3 regions of the Janthinobacterium sp. SUN026 genome follow, and region 1 is predicted to be linked to each of the others. Evidence: predicted binding sites of a transcription regulator. Region 1 holds the regulator's gene; each other region holds the start of a gene.
The links. Region 1 encodes sigma-54, which starts transcription at its own class of promoters, with help from an activator protein. Its sites were predicted from a motif close to TGGCANGNAANCTGCTTT; they were not measured.

Region 1 (4,104 bases):
TGCGAATATTCTAATACCTGCGCGGGGAACATTGCGTTCCGCTGGGCGCAAAAAAGGGCGCAATGTGCGCCCTTAGTTGATCACAACTGCTGGAAGCGGGTGGCCTTAGACGGCGACGACGGCTTCTTCCTCGGAGTTGTCTGGCAGATGCTTGATCGCCTCTTTACCGTGCCCTTGCACTTTGGTTTTGTATTTCATCACTTGCCTATCGAGCTTGTCGATCAGGGTATCGATCGCGGCGTACAGGTCGTGCGCCAAGCTTTCCACATAGACAGTCTTGCCGCTCAAACGCAGGTTGACTTCAGCCTTTTGACGTTTTTCTTTCTCTTTGAGGTTATCCACGGTCAGAATCACGGCGATATCGATGACTTGATCGAAATGACGTTTCACGCGCTCCAGCTTCGTTTGTACGTATTCACGGATGGCTGGTGTCACTTCGAGATGATGTCCGCTGATGGTGAGATTCATACACACTCCTAAAGATGATCGGGTTCGTGCGGTCCATCCTATCCGGCCCGCAGAGGAACCGAAAAAAACTTACAAACACTTACGCAGGCTCACTGGCGGAATTTTTAATGCTTCCCGGTATTTGGCAACAGTACGTCGCGCAATCACCATGCCTTGTTCCCCCAGCATGTCCGCAATCTTACTGTCGGATAAAGGATTTTTAGGGTCTTCTGCTCCTGTCAGTTGCACGATCAATGCCCGTATCGCCGTCGATGACGCTTCGCCCCCCGCTTCGGTGGCGACGTGGCTACCAAAGAAATATTTCAACTCGAACATGCCGTGCGGGGTCAGCATGTACTTTTGAGTTGTTACCCGCGAGATAGTACTCTCGTGTAAACCCAGTGTATCAGCTATTTCACGGAGCACAAGGGGGCGCATGGCAACGGCCCCATGCGAGAAAAAGTTCTTTTGTCTTTCTACTATCGCCTGCGCCACACGCAGGATCGTGTCGAAGCGCTGGCGCATATTCTTGATCAGCCACTTGGCTTCCTGCAACTGTGCGCCCATGGCGCCCTCCCCCTTGCCCTGCTTGAGCAAGTTGGCGTACATGGCGTTGACGCGCAGGCGCGGCATGACGTCGTTGTTCAGGGTGACTTGCCAGCCATTGCGCGCGCGCTTGACGACGACGTCGGGCACCACGTAATCGGAGACGTCCGAGGCGAACACGGCGCCCGGATGCGGATTGCACTGGCGAATCACCGTCTGCGCTTCGCGCAAGTCTTCATCGTCGCAATCGAGGGCTTTTTTCAGCTTGTTGAAATCGCGCTGGGCAAACCAGGCCAGGTGCTTTTCCACGATCACGAGGGCCATGCGCCGCGTCACCATGGCGATGTGCGGCAAGCGCTTGATTTGCAGGGCCAGGCATTCGGACGCGTTGCGCGCGCCCACGCCCGGCGGATCGAAACTTTGCAGCAGCGACAAGGCCGTGCGCATCTCGTCGGCGTCGATTTCCAGCTCTTCCGGCAGGCGCGCCAGGATGTCGTCGAGCGACTCTTCCAGGTAGCCATTGTCGTCGAGCGCGTCGATGATCAGCTCGACCAGCGCGCGGTCGCGCAATTCGAGCACCGTCACGCGCATCTGCTCCATCAGGTGTTCGCGCAGCGTGCAGTGATGAGCCTCCAATTGCGGACGCGAATCTTCGTCGTCGGGCGCCTTGCCCCGGCTCGCCTCGCTCCAGTCGCTGTCGCCGCCATCCGCGGCGGCCGGGCTGTCGCCACCCTCGCCGTCAAACGCTTCCGCTTCGGCCGGCGCTGCGGGCGCCTCCTGGCCTGGTGGCTGGGGCGGCCCTTCGGCCGGTGCGGCCGTGGAGCTCAAGGCCCCGTCGGACAGCAGGCGCAGCGAACGGTCGAGCGGATCGTCGAGGCGTTCGAGCAAGGGATTGTCCGTCAGCAATTGCTCTAATTCCTGGTGCAATTCCAGGGTAGACAATTGCAACAGGCGTATCGATTGCTGCAACTGCGGCGTCAGTGCCAGGTGCTGCGAAGTGCGCAGCTGCAATGATTGTTTCATTGGCTTACATGCGGAAGTGTTCGCCCAGATAGACCCGGCGTACCGACTCGTTCGCGATGATGTCGTCGGGGCGTCCCGACGCCAGCACCGAGCCCTGGTTAATGATGTAGGCACGGTCGCAAATACCCAGCGTCTCGCGCACATTATGATCGGTAATCAGCACGCCGATATTGCGCTCCTTCAAGAAACGCACGATGCGCTGGATCTCGATCACGGCGATCGGATCGACGCCGGCGAACGGCTCGTCGAGCAGCACGAAACGAGGATCGGTGGCCAGCGCGCGGGCGATTTCCACGCGGCGGCGTTCGCCACCGGACAGGGACAGCGCCTGGTTCTCGCGCAGCTTTTCAATCTGCAAGTCGGCCAGCAATTTATCCAGCCGTTCCTCGATCTCGGCCTTCGTCAGCGGACGGCCTTCGACGGTCTGGATTTCCAGCACGGCGCGGATATTGTCTTCCACCGTCAGCTTGCGGAAGACGGACGCTTCCTGCGGCAGGTAGGACAGGCCCATCTGCGCACGGCGGTGGATCGGCAGGCTGGAGATATCCACGCCGCTGATATCGATGCTGCCGCCATCGGACGGCACCAGGCCGACGATCATGTAGAACGAGGTGGTCTTGCCGGCGCCGTTCGGGCCCAGCAAGCCGACCACTTCGCCGCATTCGACTTGCAGCGAAACATCATGCACGACTTGCCGCTTGCCATAGGTTTTTTGCAGCCCGCGAACGATCAGGGTGCTGCCGCAACGTGTATTTTCCATTATTTCTTTCCTGGCGCGGGCGTGGCCGGCGCTTTCTCCGCTGCCGGCGCCTTGGTCTTCGGCTGGATCACCATGCGCACGCTGCCGCCATCCGCAGTGCTGGTGCCGCTGTTGGAATTTTCCATCGCAAATTCTTCCTTGCGGCTGTCATACGAGATGAAGGCGCCGTTGGCCACATCGGTGACTTTCGCGCCTTCCAGGCGCGTCAGCTTGGCTCTGGAAAACAGTTTCACCACTTCCGTCTTGTTGTCGTATTCCACGCGCTCCGCTTCGCCTTCGACCCACAGGTCGCCCGCGCCATCGCGCTTCTGGCGGAAGGTCGCGAGCTTGCCGGGATCGGCCCAGAAGGTGATGAACTGGTAGCCTTGCGGATCTTCCGTGATCAGGGCCCGGCCCGCCTTCATGGTCAGGGTACCCTTGACCAGCACGACGTCACCCGTCAGGGTGCGCACCTGCTTGATGTCATCGACGTGGCCGCTGCGTGCCGTGATGACGGCTTCCTTCTCGGAATCGGCCTTCTCGGCATGCGCCACGCCCATGATGGCCAGCGAAAATACGGTCAACAGCAAGATGTTCTTCATAATATGGTTTCCTTGTTTCATTCTGTCATTTTGCCGCCGCGGCCGGGCGCGGTTTCGGCGGGAGGACCATGCGCAGCGCATTCTGCACTTCCACGACGCCGGTGGCGTTATTCGCCTTCATGCCGACGCCATTGATGCGCGAGGCGCCCGTCAGGATATCGACAGGCACATCCGTTTCCATTCTTTCCTCGTCCGGAAACACCGTCAGCGCTTCCGTCTTGACCGTCAGGTTCTGCGCCTTCGGACTGGCCACGCGGTCGATCACGACCTTGCGGTGCAGTTGCAGCCGGGTATTATCCTGGTCGATATGCGCCAGTTCCGCATTCATGTTCATCGGCGGCATGCCTGGCGTGAGCTTGCGCACGAAGGGCTGGTCGATATCGGACGAGTCGTCCAGCGGATAATGCGTGAGCTTGGTGCCCGACACGATATAGCTGGGCTTGCCCGTCAAATCCATGCGCACCAGGCTGAAATTGGTGATGAAATAGTCGGGCTCATCCAGATGCTTGCTGGCAGTGATGTCCTGGCCATTCTTGTTCATCACCTCGAGCAGCCAAAAGCTGCCCAGCGCGACGACAACCGCGCCCAGCACGGTAAAAATCATGCGCCAGCGATGGGCGCCTCCTGGCTTACGCATAGGGCTTCACTCTTTCAAAGGTCACTGGCGAGGCGGCGCGCCTCACTCCAGGAACGGCGCCATGACGCGCGCATAGTTGTCCTGGGCGCGCAGCAGGAATTCGCAGATCT
Region 2 (4,104 bases), on a different contig from region 1:
AACGTGCCCTGGAAAGCGACGAAGACGAACTCGGGAATGACGACGCCCTTGCTGAAGGTGGCGGCGGCGGCAAACGTGCCCTTGGCCGGATCCCAGATGCCGTTCAGGAACAGGCGGTCGAAGCCACCGAAGAAGGCGGTTTTTTCCGTGAAGGCGATCGAGTAACCGTAGATGCACCACAGCACAATGACCAACGCGAACACCATGAACACCTGCATCAGCACCGACAGCATGTTTTTCGAGCGCACGAGGCCGCCGTAGAACAGGGCCAGGCCGGGGATCGTCATCAAGATCACCAGCAAGGTGCTGATCATCATGAAACTGGTGTCGCCCTTGTTGGCAACGGGCGCGGCGGCTGGCGCGGCAGCGGCCGGGGCCGGAGCGGCGGCAGCCGGTGCTGCTGCGTCAGGCACGGGCGTCACGGCCGGGGCGGCAACGGCCGCGGTCGTGGCCGCCTCCGTCTTGGCGGGCGCATCGGCAAAGCTCGGCGTGGCGACGCCAAACGCACACAGACAGGCTATCCCGGCTAGCAATTTTGTTATATTTTTATGCATCAATATTCCCCTTAGAGCGCTTCGTTGCCGGTTTCACCGGTACGGATGCGGATGACCTGTTCCAGGTTGTAGACGAAAATCTTGCCATCACCGATTTTACCGGTACGCGCGGCGCCTTCGATCGCTTCGATGGCCTGGTCGACAATGGCGTCATCGACGGCCGCTTCAATCTTGGTTTTTGGCAAGAAATCAACGACATACTCGGCGCCACGGTAGAGTTCCGTGTGACCTTTCTGGCGGCCGAAACCCTTGACTTCCGTGACCGTAATGCCTTGCACATTGATAGCCGACAAAGCTTCGCGTACTTCGTCCAGTTTGAACGGCTTAATGATTGCAGTAATCATTTTCATGGCAGTCTCGCTTAAAAGGTTTTGGACACGGTCAGCACGAGACCGGATTTCGCCAGATTCTTGCCATTCGGTGCCATCGAATCGATATTGGCCTTGACGGCTGCCAGGGAAACGGTCGCCACGCCAAAGTCCTTGGTCACGCCGATCTTGTAATCGCTGTAGCTGAGGGAATCGTTGTGCTCGACCTTCTGACGGCCCGCATGCAGGTTCAACATGTAGCCATCATGCACCTCGACGTTGGCGCCCACGTCGAGGTAGCCGCTGTTCTTGCTGTCGGCAACGCCGAACAGATTGGTGGTCGAATGCGAGTATTTGATATACATCGGACCGTAGCCGAGCTGGCCGTACAGCTCGAAGGTGTTGGCATTCGTGCTCAGCCCATTCGATGGGTAGAAGTAGTACAGGCCGCCCACGTCATAGGTAAAATCCTTGCTGATCTCGCCCCGCTTGCCGCCGTAGATATCCCATTCCAGATTGGTATCGCCGCCGCCGTCCTTGATCCATTTGATGCTCGACAGCCAGGTGCCCACATACAGGCCCGTCGGGTTATGGGTGTAGTCGGCACCGCCGCTGACGGCCGGGTTCAAGCGGCTTTGCGAGATGCCGCGGTAACGGTAGTCGCTGGTCAGCGCCACGTTGTAGCTCACCACGTTATCAGGTACGGCTTCGGCCGCAACAGGCGCCGCCACTGCATCCTGGGCCATGGCGCTACCGCACAAGGCGGTCATGGCCAGCGTCAACGCTGCAGCTAAAGTCATGTTCTTGGACAGATTCTTCATGGCGATTCCCTTTTATTGAACTTTTAAAGCGGTTGAGGTTTAAAATCTTGGCTGGAGATCACAAAGCGTTCATACCTTCTTTAGCAGAATACGTGCCAGCTCTCTTGCCACCTTGACAGGTGCATTTCCGTCCATATATACCCTGCACACGGCCAGGAATGCGGCAACGGACTGCTGAAGCACAATGAAGCGCCCAGTTTCGCACCAGATTAACGCCGCTGTGCACCGCAATGGTGCGATGCACAGGCCGCACCATAAAAGGACTGACCATGGACATGAATACCTTCTTTAACGACTTGCAAGGCAAGATCCATCAAGCCATCGAAAACTCGCCGGCCAAGGATATCGAGAAAAATGTGAAATCGATGATGACCCAGGGCTTCGCCCGCCTCGATCTCGTCACGCGCGAGGAATTCGATATCCAGGCGCAAGTACTGGCCAAGACGCGCGCAAAACTGGATGCACTGGAATTGCGCCTGATCGAACTGGAAACGCGCCTGAACGATCCAAAAGCCTAAGCAGCCGCTGCACGCAGGGCGCCGTAATCGGCGACCTTGCTGGCATACCTCAAGCCTCACACCTTTTCAAGCGCTAGACTGATCCTGCCCGCGTCCGCGCTACAGGGGAGTCTGATGAGCCTGGCCGTCCTGAAAAGCCGCGCCCTGGCCGGCATGGAGGCGCCAGAGGTAAGTGTCGAAGTCCACCTTGCCAATGGCTTGCCTTCGTTTACGATAGTCGGCCTGCCGGATACGGAAGTGAAGGAGTCTCGCGACCGCGTGCGTGCCGCACTGCAAAACTGCGGCTTCGAGATGCCGGCGCGGCGCATCACGGCCAACCTGGCGCCGGCAGACTTGCCCAAGGAATCGGGCCGCTTCGACTTGCCCATCGCACTGGGCATCCTGGCCGCCTCCGGCCAGTTGCCGGGCGACCAATTACACCACTATGAATTCGCGGGCGAACTGTCGCTGTCTGGCCAGTTGCGCCCCATCCGCGGCGCCCTGGCGATGACCTTTGCCATGCAGCGCAGCCAGTCGGGCCCGCCACGCGCCTTCATCCTGCCGCAGGCGAACGCGGACGAGGCGGCTCTCGTCAGCGATGCCTGCATCTATCCCGCCCACAGCCTGCTCGAGGTCTGCGCGCATTTTGCCAGGCACGCCAGCCAGACTGCCCTGCAACGCCACCAGCCCGTGCTGGCACCGCGCGCTTTTCCCTATCCCGACTTTGCCGACGTGCAAGGGCAGCTGCAGGCACGACGCGCACTGGAAGTGGCGGCAGCGGGCGGTCACAACATCCTGATGGTAGGACCACCGGGCGCAGGCAAGACCATGCTGGCCAGCCGCTTCCCTGGCGTGCTGCCGCCCATGAGCGATGAAGAGGCGCTGGAATCGGCGGCCGTGCATTCGCTGGGCAGCCACTTCAAGGTGGAACACTGGAAACGGCGGCCCTATCGCGCCCCGCACCAGACGGCATCCGGCGTGGCACTGGTGGGTGGCGGCAACGTGCCGCGGCCAGGTGAAATCTCGCTGGCACACTGCGGTGTGCTGTTTCTCGATGAAATTGCCGAATTCCACCGCCGGGTGCTCGATGTGCTGCGCCAGCCCATGGAATCGGGCGTGATCAGCATTTCACGCGCGGCACGCCAGGCCGAGTTTCCTGCCCGTTTTCAATTGATTGCCGCCATGAATCCTTGCCCGTGCGGCTATCTGGGGCACGCTTCCGGCCGTTGCCGCTGTACGCCAGACGCCGTATTGCGCTATCACAATCGTCTGTCGGGCCCGCTGCTCGACCGTATCGACCTGCAGATTGAAGTGGCCGCCATGCCGCCGACGGCGCTGGGACGACGTGCAGGCGCCGGCGAAAGTACGCAAGCGATCGCCGCGCGGGTAGCGGCAGCCTATGCCTTGCAACTGGCACGCCAGGGAAAAGCGAACCAGCGGCTGAGCAACACGGAAATCGAACAACATTGTCGCCTGGAACCACATGGCGAACAGTTGTTGCATGGCGCCATGACGCGCCTGCACTGGTCGGCGCGTACCTATCACCGGGTGCTGCGCGTGTCGCGCAGTATCGCGGACCTGGCGGGCAGCCCCGCCATCACGCAACCGCATGTTGCCGAAGCGATCCAGTACCGGCGCGTACTGCGCGAGATATAAGGCAAGCGGTGAACCCCGCACGTGCGCGATTGCGCGTGATTGGCAGCGCTGCTACCATCTGCTGATGAAAAAAACATCACTTGCCCTCTTTCTGGCTACGCTCGCGGCCGCCAGCGTCCTGTCCGCCTGCAGCCCGAAATTCGACTGGCGCGACTATCGCAGCCCCGACGCCCAGTTTACGGCCCTGTTTCCGGGCAAACCGGCCGTGCTGACGCGCGAGATCGATCTCGACGGCAAGAAAGTCAGCTTGACCATGACGGCGAGCGAG
Region 3 (4,104 bases), on a different contig from region 1:
CGATGGCCAGCGGAATGTCGGCATTCATCGTTTCGCGGATCGGCTTGCCGTTGTCGATGGTTTCCGCCGTGGCGATCAGGCTCAGGTTCTGTTCGATGCGGTCGGCGATACGGTTCAGGATATTGGCGCGCTCGGCAGGCGAAGTCTTGCCCCAGGCATCCTTGGCGGCGTGCGCGGCGTCCAGCGCCAGCTCGACGTCTTCCGTCGTGGAACGGGCGATTTCGCAAAACGGCAAGCCCGTGATCGGGGTGATGTTAGGAAAGTATTCACCTTTTACTGGTGCAACGAATTTGCCGCCGATGTAATTGTCATAGCGTTGTTTGAAGGGATTGGCTACGCCCAGTTTGCTGATGTCTGCGAGATTCATGTCGTCCTCTATCGGGTTAATTAGAATGGAAATACTTAATTAAAATCAAACGTCCTGGTACAGATGGGGTGAGTACACGGAGTCTTCCGCAAATGCCGTGCCAGCTCGCCATCCCACTACAAACTTAGCCGGTTTTACCCCCGTTACAAGGGCGTGGCGTCAATCCCGGCCCGCTTTTCAGCGCATGCCCCGGACTTGGGTGGGGGCGTGGCTCTGTTTGCGTTTTGAACAAGGTGGCGGCATCCTGTTCCAATCCGGGCCAGCCCTGCTGAGCCGCCACGCCGCCGCTGCACAATGGAACAGGTGTACCAGACTGGAACACCTGCACCTGTGCCATGAAGGAATCAACGAATCACCACGCCCCATGGCAATTCACCCACGGCAATATCGGCCACCTTGCGCGCGCTGGCCGTGTCGATGACGGACACGCTGTTCGAGCGGCCATTGGCCACGTACAGCTTGGCGCCGTCGGCCGTGATGGCCATGTTCCACGGGCGCTTGCCGACGCCAATCGTGGCCGTGACCTGATTGCTGGCCGTGTCGATCACCATCACCGTACCGTCGATGCCGTTCGAGACATACACTTGCTTGCCGCCGGGATGGACGGCGATGCCATTGGCATTCTTGCCCGCTGGAATGGTGGCAATCGCCTTGCGCGCGGCCATGTCGATCACGTAGACGGCATTGACCAGTTCGCACGCCACGTAGGCGCGGCCCGAGTCCGGGCTGAAACCGATGCCGCGCGGACGCAGCCCCACGGCGATGGAAGCGACCTGCCGGCGTTGCGCCACATCAATGACATCGACTTGCTCCGCCTCTTCCGCGCTGACCAGCAGCCAGCGCCCATCCGGGCTGAAGACGGCGTGTTCCGGATTGCGGCCCTGCACCTTGATATCGGCGAGCAAGGTACCTGTCTGGCCATCGAGCAAGGCCACGCTGTTGTTTTCCTCGACGGCAACGGCCACGTGACTACCGTCTTGCGAGGCGCTGACGCCTTCGGGCGACTTGCCCAGCGCCACCGTGCGCACGGGCGCGCCGCCAGCGTTGTCGATCAGCAGCAAAGCGCTGCTGGCGGCATCCGTGACAAACAATTGCCGCCCTGTGGGGTCGGCGGCGATGCCGCGCGGACGCTTGCCTGCGGCGATCTGGCGCACCACCTGGTCGGTCGCCGTGTCGATCACGCTCAAGGTGCCCGACTTTTCGTTGGGAACATAGGCAAATGGAGCGGCCTGGACAGCGGTGCTGGCGAGCGCCGGCAGCAGCCAGCACACCTGGCGCAGGCGCGAGAAGAAGTTGGGCATAATCACCTTTTCAATGGCAAAACGAGGGAAAAGCGCGCCGCATCGGCGTCTCTGACAATTACCGTATGCAAACGCCGTGCCACTGACACGCGTATAATTTCAGCCCACCAATGGAGACATGGCAGGCATATTGCTTGATACACCTACGCAGACCTGTACCGCGCACGCGATCAAGCAGGCTTTTATTCACATTGGAGAATCCGCATGCAGCATCGTTTCCGCCTGAACACCATCGCCAGCCTGTTTGTCGCCGGCAGCGCCACCCTCGCCCCTCACGTCTTTGCCGCCGAGGCAGCTGACCCGGCCAATGGGCAATTCATGGATACGGTGGTCGTCAGCGGCAGCCGCATCGCCCACCCCAGCCAGGAAGTGCCGGCCTCGATCGACGTGGTCGACAGCGCCCGCATCCAGGATGGCCAAATCCGCGTCAACGCGTCGGAAGCGCTGGCCGCCGTGCCGGGCCTGGTCGTACAAAACCGCCAGAACTACGCACAAGACTTGCAAATCTCGTCGCGCGGCTTCGGCGCCCGCTCGGCCTTCGGCGTGCGCGGCGTCAAGCTGATCAGCGATGGCATTCCCGCCAGCATGCCCGACGGTCAGGGCCAGGCCGCCACTTTCAACCTCGATACGGCCGAGCGCATCGAAGTGCTGCGCGGACCGTTTTCTGCCATCTACGGCAACCATTCGGGCGGCGTGATCCAGCTGTTTTCCAAGGATGGACAAAATCCCCCGTCCGTCGAACTGAATTTGACGGGCGGCAGCTACGGCACCAGCAAGGTAGACTTGACGGCGCAGGGCCAGGCGGGCGGCATCGGCTACGTGCTCGACGGCTCGCGCTTCCGCACGGACGGCTTCCGCGACCACAGCGCCGCCACGCGCGAACAAGCGTTCGGCAAGATCACGGTCAAGCCCACCGCGGACAGCAAGCTGACCATCGTCGCCAACAGCCTGCATCAAGGCAATACGCAAGATCCGCTGGGCGTCACCTGGACCACGTTTGCCCGCGACCCGCGCGCCGGCGAAATCGACACGACGGACACGCAAAACCCGAAACGCACCCTGGCCGAGCGCTACAACACGCGCAAGAGCATCGATCATCAGCAGATCGGCGCCACTTATGAACAATCGTTCGGCGATGACCGACTGCACGTGATGGTGTATGGCGGCAACCGCGACGTGATCCAGTACCAGGCGTTTAATAAAGCATTCCAAAATACCAAAGTGGACGGTCTACTTAAGCATTCGGGCGGCGTGGTCGACTTCCAGCGCCAGTTCTATGGCATCGACACCAACTGGCTGCACGTGAACCAGTTGGCCGGCGGCAAGCTGAGCACCACCATCGGCATCGACTATAGCCGCTCCAGCGATGACCGCACCGGCTATGAGAACTATATCGGCGAAGTGTACGGACTGAAGGGTAAGCTGCGCCGCGACGAGCAGGATGTCGTCTCCAGCCTCGATCCGTATATCCAGGCGGAATGGCAAGGCGGCCCGTGGCTGCTCAGCGCAGGTGTGCGCTACAGCAAGATGAAAGTGGCGGTCGACGACCATTTCCTCAGCAACGGCAACGATAGCGGCAGCCTGGAGTTCAGCCACACGACGCCCGTGCTGGGCCTGCTGTATAAACTGACGCCGAACGTCAACGTCTACGCCAGCGCCGCGCGCGGTTTCGAGGCCCCAACCTTGAACGAACTGTTTTACTCGGGCACAGGCGGCGGCTTCAATTTCAACTTGAAGCCGGCCACCAGCACCAACCTGGAAGCGGGTGTCAAGGCCAGGATCGCCAACAACACGCACGTGAATGCGGCCTTGTTCCAGATCAAGACCAACGACGAACTAGTGGTCGACAAGTCCAGCGGCGGGCGCACCAGCTATCGCAATGGGGGTAAAACCTTGCGCCAGGGCATGGAAGTGTCGCTGGATTCGAACCTGCCATATGGCTTCACGACCAAAGTGGCGCTCACCAGCCTGCATGCCGTGTATGACCAGGCATTTGGCGGCGTGCGCGAAGGCAGCCGCTTGCCGGGCGTACCCAGCGCTAACCTGTTCGCTGAACTGGCCTGGAAAGATACGTTCGACCGTTTTGGCGCAGCGCTGGAAAGCGTGGCCAGCAACCAGGTCTACGCGGAAGACAGCAACATCGAAAAACCGGCGCCCGGCTACACGGTATTCAATGCGCGCTTCAACGCCAGGCAAAACGTGGGCAATTGGCGCTTCAAGGAGTTTGCCCGCCTGAACAATCTTTTCGACAAGACCTACGTGGGTTCCGTCATCGTCGGCGACAGCAACAAGCGCTACTATGAAGCGGCACCGGGACGTAATTGGTTGCTGGGCGTTAGCGCCCAATATAGTTTCTAAAACTAAAAAGCCCGCGCCTCTTCCGATGCGCGGGCTTTATTGTCATTTAACATGGCCTGCTATGGCCGTGCTTCCTTC

Region 2: a site for sigma-54 is predicted at 1,764-1,781, ahead of OX459_RS23360 (TorF family putative porin). Genes of this name have one in related genera too.
Region 3: a site for sigma-54 is predicted at 1,733-1,750, ahead of OX459_RS27885 (beta-propeller fold lactonase family protein). Genes of this name have one in related genera too.

What each region holds. Positions count from the first base shown of each region.
Region 1 is NZ_JAPQNU010000003.1:192,738-196,841, forward strand. It holds gene raiA (ribosome-associated translation inhibitor RaiA) at 106-468, opposite strand; gene OX459_RS15590 (RNA polymerase factor sigma-54) at 538-2,016, opposite strand; gene lptB (LPS export ABC transporter ATP-binding protein) at 2,021-2,776, opposite strand; gene lptA (lipopolysaccharide transport periplasmic protein LptA) at 2,776-3,357, opposite strand; gene lptC (LPS export ABC transporter periplasmic protein LptC) at 3,383-3,994, opposite strand; gene OX459_RS15610 (HAD hydrolase family protein) at 4,037-4,104, opposite strand, start outside.
Region 2 is NZ_JAPQNU010000006.1:1,044-5,147, reverse strand. It holds gene amt (ammonium transporter) at 1-554, opposite strand, end outside; gene OX459_RS23365 (P-II family nitrogen regulator) at 566-904, opposite strand; gene OX459_RS23360 (TorF family putative porin) at 916-1,683, opposite strand; gene OX459_RS23355 (accessory factor UbiK family protein) at 1,953-2,201, shown strand; gene OX459_RS23350 (YifB family Mg chelatase-like AAA ATPase) at 2,316-3,836, shown strand; gene OX459_RS23345 (hypothetical protein) at 3,901-4,104, shown strand, end outside.
Region 3 is NZ_JAPQNU010000011.1:10,581-14,684, forward strand. It holds gene adh (aldehyde dehydrogenase) at 1-367, opposite strand, end outside; gene OX459_RS27885 (beta-propeller fold lactonase family protein) at 712-1,668, opposite strand; gene OX459_RS27890 (TonB-dependent receptor) at 1,873-4,026, shown strand; gene OX459_RS27895 (transporter substrate-binding domain-containing protein) at 4,086-4,104, opposite strand, start outside.